One region of the Gordonia sp. SGD-V-85 genome, then DNA from elsewhere that is predicted to be linked to it. Evidence: riboswitches for the same ligand, from Rfam matches in the RefSeq annotation. Region 1 holds a riboswitch; the other holds the start of a gene.
What was found. A riboswitch is a leader RNA that binds a small molecule or an ion and turns the genes downstream of it on or off. The one in region 1 is predicted to bind S-adenosylmethionine.
Positions count from the first base shown of each region.

Region 2: it holds a riboswitch for S-adenosylmethionine, as region 1 does, so the genes downstream of both, AS181_RS05895 (bifunctional o-acetylhomoserine/o-acetylserine sulfhydrylase) here and AS181_RS01875 (aminotransferase class V-fold PLP-dependent enzyme) in region 1, are expected to answer to the same signal.

Region 1 is NZ_LNQO01000001.1:422,180-428,192, reverse strand. Features, by position in the region: gene AS181_RS01885 (inorganic diphosphatase) at 1-306, shown strand, start outside; gene AS181_RS01880 (hypothetical protein) at 469-969, opposite strand; gene AS181_RS01875 (aminotransferase class V-fold PLP-dependent enzyme) at 966-1,892, opposite strand; SAM riboswitch class IV at 1,912-2,025, opposite strand; gene AS181_RS01870 (isochorismate synthase) at 2,133-3,209, shown strand; gene AS181_RS01865 (ERCC4 domain-containing protein) at 3,260-4,204, shown strand; gene AS181_RS01860 (O-succinylhomoserine sulfhydrylase) at 4,288-5,505, opposite strand; gene AS181_RS01855 (rhodanese-like domain-containing protein) at 5,502-5,915, opposite strand; gene AS181_RS01850 (Rv0361 family membrane protein) at 5,912-6,013, opposite strand, start outside.
Region 2 is NZ_LNQO01000004.1:87,755-93,767, reverse strand. Features, by position in the region: gene AS181_RS05905 (Hsp70 family protein) at 1-117, shown strand, start outside; gene metX (homoserine O-acetyltransferase MetX) at 150-1,304, opposite strand; gene AS181_RS05895 (bifunctional o-acetylhomoserine/o-acetylserine sulfhydrylase) at 1,321-2,655, opposite strand; SAM riboswitch class IV at 2,718-2,838, opposite strand; gene AS181_RS05890 (cutinase family protein) at 3,107-4,807, shown strand; gene AS181_RS05885 (MFS transporter) at 4,899-6,013, shown strand, end outside.

The DNA of each region.
Region 1 (6,013 bases):
ATCATCGTGCGCGCACGGGTCGTCGGCATGTACACCATGACCGACGAGGCCGGTGGCGACGACAAGCTGCTCTGCGTCCCCGCCAAGGACGTGCGCTGGGACCACATCAAGGACATCTCCGACGTGTCCGAATACGAGCTGGGACCCATCGCCCACTTCTTCGAGCACTACAAGGACCTCGAGCCGGGCAAGGAGGTCGACCCGGGCGGATGGGTCGGCCGCGACCAGGCCGAGAAGATCGCACAGGAGGCCATCGATCGCCTCGCTGCGCACCCCGACGCGGCCAACGAGCCCTCGCGCGGCTGATCTCTCCCACACACGAGACCGCCGGCACCATCATCCGAGATGGTGTCGGCGGTCTTGTCTGGTCACCAGGTGGCTTCGACTCGGCGCCTCGACCTCCACGCGCTCCTTCGTCGCTTGCTCGGCCCGGCGGCTACGCTCGGTGCCGGCTCAACCAGCAGTGGGTCAGGCCACGCGGTACCGCTGCTCGGCGAGCACCGGCAGGATCTGTTCGCGGATGCGGCGTTCGGTGGCCGCGCCGTCGATCGGGATGAGGATCACGGCGTCGGCGACCTCGGCTGCGTAGATGTCGCGGACCAGCGTGATCAGTCCGTGTGTCGTCCCGATGTAGCGGATGGTCCCCGAGCCCGTCTCCGACGACGCGTTCACCGCCGCAGCAGCGGCCGTGCGCGCCGACGCGGCGTCCGGCGCGACGGCCACCTCCACCTCGAGTGCGACCACGAAATTGGCCTGATCGTGGCTGCCGGCCCGGAGCAGGGAGCGGGCGCGCTGCGCCTCGCGGAGGGTCTCCCGCCGCACGACGATCGGAAACGTCTGTGCGAGATCGTCTCCCGCGAGCGCGATCTGGAATCCCGGACGTCCGATGCTGATCGGGGCCGTCGGGGTGGCAGTCTGTGCGGCGATCACGGTGCCGCGGTCAGCACGTGCGTCGAGTTCGATGGTCATCTATTCACCCCTGGTCGAGTTCGGTCGGTCTGTTCGGTTCGCGCCCGGAATGCATCGAGAATCCGGTCGATGTCGTCGACGGTGGTGCCCGCTCCGAAACTCGCGCGCACCGTGTCGGCCGGCGGTGCGAGGCCGTCGACGGTGTAGCCCGCGACTCCCGCGCGGTCGGTGGAATCGGTGAAGATCCGCAGCGGCGTGAAGCTGCCGATCGCGGCCAGGCCGGCGTCGAGACGTTCGGCGAGGCGGCGTTCATGCAGGCCGATCGTCTCGGGTCCGAGATCGGCGAGCACCCGACACGCCTCGGCGACCGCGATCGCCCCGGGAACGCCGTCGGCGTCCGGCGAGGCATCGACATCGGCGGCGTCGAACCAGTCACGACGACCGATGAGAACGCCGGCGCCATCCGTCCTACGACCTGGTTCACCGAACGCCAGGTAGTCGATGCCGTGGCTGACGACGGAGACGGGCCGGTGCCCGACGAGTTGCGCGGCGTCGACCAGGATGCGGGCCCCGGACCGGTGCGCGAGCGAGGCGAGCCGGCCGATCGGCAGCACCTCGCCGGTGATGTCCGATACCGCGGTCACGACCAGGAACGATGCCGGCGCCGAGGCGAGCTCGGTCTCCAGCGCGACCAAGGTGTCCTCGATGGTCTCGCAGGCCGGGACGAACCGCGCCCGGTCGCGCCCCTGCCGTGGTGCGCACCACCGCAGCAGGTCGGCGCCCTGCCCGATGTCGAGGACGACGACGTCGCCAGGAGTGATGCGCGCCGCGAGGTCGAGGGCAACGGCGGCATCGCGGGTGAAGACGACGGTGTCGTCGACCCGCGCACGGACGAACTGCCGCACCGATTCCCGGGCGGCGTCGAAGCGGACGTCGACTGCGGGCGACAGGCGACCGGCGGGTGCGGACAGGACAGCGGTCACGGCAGGAAACTCCTCAGACAATTCGCGCTTGCCGCGTCCGGTCGGTACGCGGCCGGGTCGTCACCCGGAGCACCCCACCGCGAAGGAGGGTTGCCGACCAGCGAGCCGGGGCTTGTCACTGGCACTCATGACCTACGACCAAGGGTCGTCGATCTCGCGCGGACGTGTCAATTTTCACTCAACGTGATCGGAAGTTAGGGCACACTTACCTGTAGCGTGTCAGGGGTGTCAGCGACTGATGTGTTCGTGTTGTCCCGCCCGCACGGCACCGTGCGGGGCATGGGCGCGGTCCGTGCGTTCACCGACGTCGACGCCGCCTCGGCCGCCCTGCGCGCCGGGACCGTCGACGGTCTGACCGGCGCGATCCCCTTCGACCTCGCCGAGCCCGCCGCGCTGGTGGTGCCCGAAGTCCTGCACGTCGACGCGGCGCCGCTGGCAGGCACACCACCGCTGACGCGCACCCCGGTGTCGACGACCCTGCACCCCACGGCCGACGAGCACCGCGAACGTGTCGCACACGCGGTGAAGCGGATCGTCGCCGGCGACGTCGGCAAGGTCGTACTCGCCCGCAGCGTCGACATCGTGCTCGACGCCGAGGTCGAGCCTCTGCAACTCCTCGACGCACTGGCGGGCGGCAATGCCGGACACAACGCATTCGGTGTCGATCTCGGCGCGGCCACCGGCTCGGGTTCGTGGCTGTTGGGCGCGAGTCCCGAAGTGCTGCTGCGCAAGTCGGGTTCCGTCGTCACCTGCCACCCGTACGCGGGATCGGCGCCGCGGTCACCCGACCCGGTCGTCGACCGCGCCGCTGCCGACGGATTGTTCTCCTCGGCGAAGGATCTCGCCGAGCACGCCTTCGTCGTCGACCACCTGCGAGACCGGCTGGGACACCTCTGCGACGACGTCGACGCGCCGTCGACCCCGCAATTGCAGTCGACCGGGGAGGTCTGGCATCTGGCCACCCCGATCCGCGCGCGGCTTCGGGACCCGGCGACCACTGCGCTCGATCTCGCACTCCTGCTCGGCCCCACCCCGGCGGTCTGCGGCACGCCGAGTGATGTTGCTGCGCAGATCATCCGCGAGGTCGAGGGTGAGCGCGGCTTCTATGCGGGGGCGGTCGGCTGGTGCGACGCCGCCGGCGACGGGGAGTGGATGGTCACCATCCGGTGCCTCGAACTCGAGGCCGATCGTCGCAGCCTCCGGACGTGGGCCGGCGGCGGTATCGTCGAACACTCCGACCCGCAGGGCGAACTCGAGGAGACGGCGTTCAAGCTGCGGACGGTCCTGAACGCGTTGGGCATCGCCGCACTCGACTGAGCGGATCAATTGCGGACGCGCGCGATCTTCGCCCGTTACGCTCGTCGATGATGCCCGACGACCTGATCATCGCCCGAAATCCGGAACAGGGCTCCTCACTGCCCTTTCTGGTCCGGATTCCGCTCGGCAGTGACGGGATCGTCTTGAAGGTGAGGGAGACCTGGCCGCGAACCAGCAAGGTCTATTGTCATCGCGCCGACGAATGGCCGACCACACCGCAGATCGTCGAACGTCTTCCGGTTCGGTCGGTGACGCGGCGCGGGGCGGCGATCGATCTGGTGCTCGACCGCGCTCGCGAGAATCGGTCACAGTTCGTCGTCACGCGGGCTCGCGGACGCGAGATGATCTTCTGGCAGACGCGCAAAACCACCAAGCAGGCGCGTCCAAACGTCACGCTTCCCAAGGCTCGGGCACACGGCCAGGCGCTCGAGATCGTCGTCGACACAGGCGAGAAGTACGCCTACTCCTTCGGTCATCAACAGGCGACCACCACTCGACACCGCCTCGATGCCGGCGATTACGCGATCGTCGAGGACGACCAGGTGGTCGCCGCCGTCGAACGCAAGTCGATCGACGACCTCGGCAACGGTCTCATGAAGGGAACTCTCACCTACCAGTTGGCAGGTCTCGCGGGACTCCGACGCGCCGCGGTGGTCGTCGAAGCCTCATACAGCAAGGTGTTCACGCGCGAATACGTCAGCGGCGCCGCGCTGGCCGAGGCAGTCGCCGAGGCGCAGGTCCGGTTTCCGACCGTGCCGATCGTCTTTTGCGACAACCGCAAACTCGCCGAGGAATGGACCTACCGCTGGCTCGGTGCCGCGCTACACGAATGGCGGCTCACCGTCGGCAGCGAGCCCATCGTGCAGGGCCTGCACGGTCCACCGGCGACACCGTCGGAGATCAGGGCGTGGGCTCGCGCCCAAGGGATCGAGGTGCCCTCCAAGGGACGGATCCCGAGTACGGTGCGAGCGGCCTGGGATCGCCGGAACGACTGAATGGCACCACCCTCCGGGGACTCGGCCCCGCTCACCGAGGCGGATTCGCGCTGTGCCGCAACGGAATACGTCAGCGCTTACCCTCACCCCAGCGCGTGGTCCAGGTCGCCCAACAGGTCGTCGACCCCTTCGAGGCCGACCGACAGCCGCACCACCGAGTCACTCAGACCGATCGCCGCGCGTCCCTCGGGACCCATCGCACGATGAGTGGTGGTCGCCGGATGCGTGATCAGCGACTTCGAATCTCCGAGATTGTTGGAGATGTCGACGATCCGCAGGCCGTTGAGGACCTCGAAGGCGCGCTTCTTGCCGTCGATGCCGTCGTGGTCGTTGAGCTCGAAGGTCACCACCGTGCCGCCGCCGGACATCTGCGACTTCGCCAAGTCGTACTGCGGGTGTGACTGCAGGAAGGGGTATTTGACCCAGCGCACGCGCGGATCGCTCTCGAGGAACTCGGCGATCCGCAGCGCCGACGACACCGAGGCGTCGACGCGCAGACGCATCGTCTCCAGCCCCTTCACGAGGGTCCAGGCGTTGAACGGACTGAGTGCCGGACCGGTGTGTCGCATGAGTTGCTGCACCGGACCGTCGACGTACTCCTTGGTCCCGAGTACCGCGCCACCCATGACGCGCCCCTGGCCGTCGATGTGTTTGGTGCCCGAGTAGACGATGACGTCGGCGCCGAGTTCGAGACCCCGCTGCAGCAGCGGGGTGGCGAAGACGTTGTCCAGCACCACCTGTGCGCCCGCGGCGTGCGCCATCTCGGACACCTTCACGACGTCGACGAGGCTCTGCATCGGGTTCGACGGTGTCTCGAAGAACACCGCGTCGGTGGGCTTGGACAGGGCCCGCTCCCACTGCTCGAGGTCTTCACCGTCGACGAACTCGGTCTCGATCCCCCAGCGCGGGAGGATCTCGTTGCAGACCACGAAGCAGGAACCGAACAGGCTGCGGGCGGCGACGAGACGGTCGCCGGCCTTCAACAGTGCACCGAGCGCGACGAACACCGCGGCCATGCCGCTCGCGGTGGCGAAACACGCCTCCGCGCCCTCGAGCCGGCGCAACCGCTCCTGGAACATCTCGACGGTCGGATTTCCGTAGCGCGAGTAGACGAATCGTTCGTCCTCGCCGGTGAAGGCTCGCTCGGCGGCCTCCGCGGAGTCGTAGACGTAACCGCTCGTGAGATAGAGCGCCTCGGCCGTCTCGTGGAAACCCGAACGCGCCAGCCCGCCGCGAACCGCGATCGTGTCAGCCGAGAGCCCTTCAGGCAGTTCACGACTGACGGGCAGATCAGAACTCACGATTGCCTCCACGGCAGGTTCTCGGCACGCCAGCCCGACGTCCCGCGGTGGTCGTTCTCGTCGAGGGCGCCTTCGAACCCGTCGATCACGTTGTATGCCTTCGCGATACCGTCGGCGGTCGCGGCCTCCGCAGCGCCGATCGACCGGTGCCCCGAACGGCAGATGAAGATGACCTCCTGGTCGTCGGAGACACCGGAATCACGCAGCTGTGCCACGAAGTCGTCGTTGCGACGCCCCTCGGGGAAGGTGGTCCACTCGGCGAAGATCGCGCGCTTGCCCAGGACCTCGAGGTCGGGCACGCCGACGAACGACCACTCCGCCTGCGTGCGACAGTCGACCAGCACCGCATCCGGGTTGTTCTCGAGCTTCTCCCACGCCTCGCGCGGGGTCAGGTCACCGGCATAGCTCATGAGGAACACACCTTCCACTCGCCGTTCTCGCGCACCACGATCGTGTCGACGACATTCACGTCGTCGGGGGTCTTGTCATAGTGCCAATGAACCTTCGC
Region 2 (6,013 bases), on a different contig from region 1:
ACTGAGATTCCGGGTGTAGCCGAACCGGGGAAATCCGTTGACGGGGAGTCGGGCTCACCGGTGACCCCGGTACCTCGGTCCGGCAGCCCGGTCCCGTCGGTGCCGGCGCCGCGCTGACAGGACGCCGCCGACAGCTGGGTTACGGTCCGTCAGGCGTCGCGACGCGCGAGTTCGACAGTGCGCTTGAGTAGATCGCTGATGGCATCGAATTCGGTGAGGAATCCGTCGTGGCCGGTCTCGGAGTTGACGACCTGGAGCCCGCCGACGCAGTTGCCCAGCTCGTCGGCGAGTTCGACCTGCAGCCGGATCGGGTAGAGACGATCGGAGTCGATCCCCCCGACGATCACCGGAACGCGGCAATTGTTGAGCGCCTTGGCGACTCCGCCGCGACCACGGCCGACGTCGTGGTGGTTGAGGACCTCGGTGAGGACGACGTAGCTGGCCGGGTCGAAGCGGGACATCAGCTTCGACGCCTGGTGGTCGAGATAGCTTTGCACGGCGTAGCGCCCGCCGGTCAGGGGATTCTCGTCGCCCTGGGCGTCGTTGCCGAAGCGGGAGTCGAGCTCCGGCTCGCTGCGGTACATGAGGTGGGCGATCCGACGCGCGATCCCCATGCCCTGCAACGGAATGCGGCCGGTGCCGTGGTAGTCGCCGCCGCACCAGTCCGGGTCGGCCTTGATCGCGGCGATCTGTGCGGACTGGATACCGATCTGATCCGCGGTCGCGCGGGCGCCGACGGCGAGCACGAGGGCGCTGCGGACGCGGTCGGGGTACTCGATGGCCCACTCGAGCGCGCGGGCGCCGCCCATCGAACCGCCGAGAACCGCACCGACGCTGCGGATTCCGAGGCGGTCCAGCAGTGCCACCTCGGCGCGGACCTGGTCGAGCACGGTGATCTGTGGGAAGCGTGAGCCCCAGGGCCGACCGTCGGGGGCGATGGAGCCCGGACCCGTCGAGCCCTTGCATCCGCCCAGGACGTTGGCGGAGATGACGCACCATTCGTCGGTGTCGATGGCCTGTCCCGGGCCGATCAGCCCGTCCCACCATCCGGCCGAGTCGTGGTCGGCGTCGGCGGGTCCGGTGACGTGCGAGTCGCCGGTCAGTGCGTGGAGCGTGAGGATGACGTTGTCGCGGGACGGCGACAACGTCCCCCAGCGCTGGAACGCCAGGGTGACGTCGTCGATCCGTGCTCCGCTGTCGAGAGGCAACGAGCCGATGGGAATGCCGACGAGTTCCCCGTCCGGGAGGGTCTCCCAGTCGGGCTGATCAGATGCTGTCGCATTCAGGTCGATACTCACCGACAAAGCTGCCTCACCTGTTTCACTTGGCCGCCGCGAATCCCTGTTCGAGATCGGCCAAGATGTCGTCGATTCCCTCGATGCCCACGGCGAGCCGGACCAGTCCCGGGGCCACGCCCGCGGCGAGCTGCTCCTCGGGGGTGAGCTGGCTGTGTGTGGTCGAGGCGGGGTGGATGACCAGCGACCGCACATCGCCGATGTTGGCGACGTGGCTGTGCAGGCTGAGCGCGTCCACGAACTTCTTGCCGGCGTCCACTCCGCCCTGGATCTCGAAGGCGATGATCGCACCCTGACCCTTCGGGGCCAATTCCTGACCGCGCTTGTACCAGGGCGAGGACTCCAGACCCGCGTACGCCACGGACTCGACCTGCGGGTGTGCATCGAGGAAGGCGGCGACCTTCTGCGCGTTGGCGACGTGGCGCTCGATGCGCAGACTCAGCGTCTCCAGGCCCTGTGCCAACAGGAACGCGTTGAACGGGGAGATCGCCGCGCCGGTGTCACGCAACCACTGCACGCGTGCCTTGAGTGCGAAGGCGGGCGCGCCCAGGTCGGCGAAGACAGCACCGTGGTAGCTCGGGTCCGGCGTGGTGAAACCGGGGAACAGGTCCTTCCCGTCGCGCTGGACCCGCCAGTCGAAGGTGCCGCCGTCGACGATGACGCCGCCGATCGCGGTGCCGTGACCGCCGATGTACTTCGTCGCCGAGTGCACGACGATGTCGGCGCCGTGGGCCAGCGGGCTGATCAGGTACGGGGTGGCGACGGTGTTGTCGATGATGAGGGGTACGCCGTTGCGGTGCGCGACCTCCGCGATCCCCGAGATGTCGAGGATCTCGTTGTTGGGGTTGGAGATCGACTCACCGAAGAACGCGCGGGTGTTGTCCTTGACCGCGGCCTGCCACGACGCCGGATCCTCGGGGTCCTCGACGAAGCTCACCTCGACCCCGAGCTTGGGCAGTGTGTAGTGGAAGAGGTTGTACGTGCCGCCGTACAGGCGGGGGCTCGACACCACGTGCCCGCCGGTCTCGACGGCGTTGAGGATCGCGTAGGTCTCGGCGGCCTGTCCCGATGCGACGAGCAGCGCGGCGACGCCGCCCTCGAGCGCGGCGATCCGCTGCTCGACGGCATCCTGCGTGGGATTCATGATGCGTGTGTAGATGTTGCCCGGTTCGGCGAGCCCGAAGAGATTGGCCGCGTGCTGGGTGTCGTTGAAGACATACGACGTCGTCTGGTAGATCGGCAGCGCACGGGCGTTGGTCACCGCGTCCGCGGACTGCCCGACGTGGATCTGCTTCGTCTCGAAGCTCCAGTTCTCGCTGGGATCGTTGCTGTCGAGGGTGCCGTCAGGGACATCAGACATGGCGATTCATCACTTTCTACGGTCGGCAGGGCCAACTCGACCCTGTTGGGGTCCGACCTTCGGACCCGCGCTTGCCGGGGATCGCCACTGCGATCCCGCAACCCGGTCATCACCCGGAGCACCCCACCGCGGAAGGAGGGTTGCCGATCAGCCAGCCGGGGCTTCGCACTGATACTCATGACCTGGCGACAAGGATATAACACGGATGTGAGCGCCCGAGAACCGTCCCGGTCACGCCGCGCCCAACCCTTGAGAAGTGCACCGGAAGGGTGCCGGTGGCTGTCCTCCGACCGAGTGAAATCGGGTGTGGTCAGATACGAAACCACTGGTCAAGGTAGTTAGCGACGCTCAGCGTGCTGTCGGTTCCGCGATCGCGGATCTAGAGTTCGGGACAGCCCCGGCTGCACCGGAATGCTCCGCTCAGGTGGTCCGGGTTCGCACAGGAGCGCTCATGGCCGTGATGGCTCATCTCCGGACCCGACGCGTCGCTCTGTTGGCCGCCTCGATGTCGACGTTGTCGACCCTCGCCGCATTCGGCTTCACCGGGGTGGCGGCGGCGACAGCCGGCGGGCCCTCGTGCAGCGGTGCCGTCGTGGTGGTCGGGGGGACCGTCGACGCTGAGTCGCTATTGCTCGAGGGCGTCAAGGAGCGTTACCGCGAGCAGGGCTATGAGGTGATCAACGCGCCCTACCCGGCGACCATATGGCCGCTCGGAGCGACGGGGTACGACCGCAGTACCGAACAGGGGATCGCATCGACGGCGTCCGCGATCTCGTCGTATCGAGAAGCGTGCGGGTCCGAGGCGCCGGTGGTGGTGACGGGCTATTCGCAAGGGGCGCGCATCGCTGGAGACGTGCTCGCCGGTATCGGCAACGGCCGGAAGTTCGATGTCGCGAACACGCCCGACGATCCCAGCGACGACGTCGTGATCTCCGACGTCGGGGTGTCGGGCGAGCTGTATTCGGATCCGCGGCAGGCCGGTGACAAGACCGGGCGAGGTATCGAGCTGTCGCTGATCGGGATCATTCCCGGACTGACCATGTCGGGGCCACGTGGTGCCGGCAGCACGGACGCCGGCTTCGGGACGGTCAGCGACCGGGTCGTGTCGGTGTGCATCGAGGGCGACCCGATCTGCGACCTGCCCGATCCCGTCTACGACCCGATCGGCGCCATCGACGGCATCCTCGGCTACCAGGTCAAGCATTTCCTGTATCCAGAGGAGATGTCGGGCAACCCGCTGCAGCCGGGATACACGTGGGCGAAACGTCCGGTCGAATGTGCGGACGGCGTCTGTATGGTCGCTGCGGACTCCGCACTCGCCGAACTCGTCCAGGGCTGGGCTCGCAACCTCGGCTACCAGGGCGCCATCGGCGATTTCCTGTCGGATCGCCCGACCATCGGGCTTCCGTTCGGCATCGAACTGGCGAATCTGCAGCCGGTGGTCCGGCTGGTGCAGGGCTTGCTGCCGCCACTCCCACGTCTCGGGTACGGCGCATACCTACCCGACATCTTCGTCTTCGAGGACATCCTGCAGGGCATCGTCACCGCGACACCGGCTCGGTTCGTGCGCGGTGTCAGCGCCCTGGCTGCCAGCGTGCGCAGCATCGTCCTGCTGCCGGTCAACTTCGTCCGATACTGGGCGGGCGCGCTCATCGGGCCGGTGGCGTCGGAGGGCGGCGCCGTCACGATTCTCGCGGCGGACACGTCGCACCTGCGATCGTCCACGTTCGCGCGACTGGCAGCCGTACCCGACGAGTCCGTGGGGCCGGTCCGCGCTGAAGAAGTGGGCGGGTCCGGCCCCTCGTCCGAGCCGTCGGCGGCCCGGGGTGCCGAACCGGATGCCACCGACCCGTCACCGGCCGAGCAGCCCCCGGTGGGCCACACGACCGACACGTCGTCGGGGGCCGACACGGGCACCGATACCGAGACCGATACGCCCGACGCGGACCCCGCGCCTGCCCCGCCTCGCGACGACGACTCGCCGGCCGCCACCGATCCCTCGGGAAGCGATGTCAAGACGTCTGGAACCGACGGCCACGGGGGAGAGGACGGCGAGAAGGCCGGCTCGTCCGACACGGCTTCGGACCCGGACGGGCCTTCCGCAGACCCGTCCGACCCCGACAGCGATGCGGGCTCCGAAGCCGGCGACTGACACCCCGCGCGATGCTGAGGACACTGCGTGTGTGAATGAACTCACCACCGGCTGAGGAATCAGCGCTGACGGGCGCGGGTTGGCATCGACCGTGCCTGATGCTCTCTCGACGACCGAAGCCCCGGCCGACCCCTCACTGACGGGTCCGTCCACCGCCGGGGAACTCCGCAGCCCCGCGCGGGCCGAATCGGCCGAGGTGTCCCGCCGGGTGCGTCGGTGGACGATCCTCGCCCTTGCGCTGGGTGGATTCGGGATCGGGACGACCGAGTTCGTCGCCATGGGCCTCCTGCCCAACATCGCCGGATCTCTGGGTGTCTCGGAACCGACTGCCGGACATGTCATCTCGGCCTACGCGATGGGTGTGGTGGTGGGTGCGCCGCTGATCGCGGCGCTCACCGCGCGGATGTCCCGTCGGACGCTTCTGATCGGCTTGATGGTGGCGTTCACGGTCGGCAACCTCGCGACCGTCCTCGCACCGGATTACGGTTTGCTGCTGGTGGCGAGATTCGTCGCCGGCCTCCCGCACGGCGCCTACTTCGGTGTCGCGGCTCTGGTCGCCGCTCATCTGGCCGGCCCGCGCAACCGTGGCAAGGCCGTGGGACAGGTGATGCTCGGTCTGTCCGTCGCGAACGTCCTCGGCGTACCGGCGGCCGCCTGGCTCGGTGAGACGCTCGGCTGGCGGTCCGCGTTCGCGATCGTGGTCGTGATCGGAATCGCCACCGTCGTCGCGCTGATCCGGGTGCTTCCCACGCTCAGCGGGGTGAAGACCACCGACCCGCTCACCGAGCTCGGTGCACTCAAGCGGTCCCAGGTCTGGTTCACACTGGTCATCGGAACCGTCGGGTTCGGTGGGATGTTCGCGTTCTACACGTATCTCAACTCCGCGCTGACCACCGACACCGGGCTGTCGGTGTCGGTCGTGCCGTTCGCCCTGATGTTGTACGGACTGGGAATGGTGACCGGCAACTTCGTCGGCGGTTATGTCGCGGACCGCAGCGTGGCGGTGGCGATCCTCGGCGGACTCACCGCCACCGCACTCTCCCTCGGCGCTTTTGCGGTGCTGGCCGAGAATGCTTGGGCGGCATTGATCCTCACCTACCTCGTGGCGCTCACGGGATCGATGATGCTACCCGCGCTGCAGACCAGGCTGATGGATGTGGCGGCCGATGCACAGACCCTGGCCGCGGCCCTGAACCATTCCGCGCT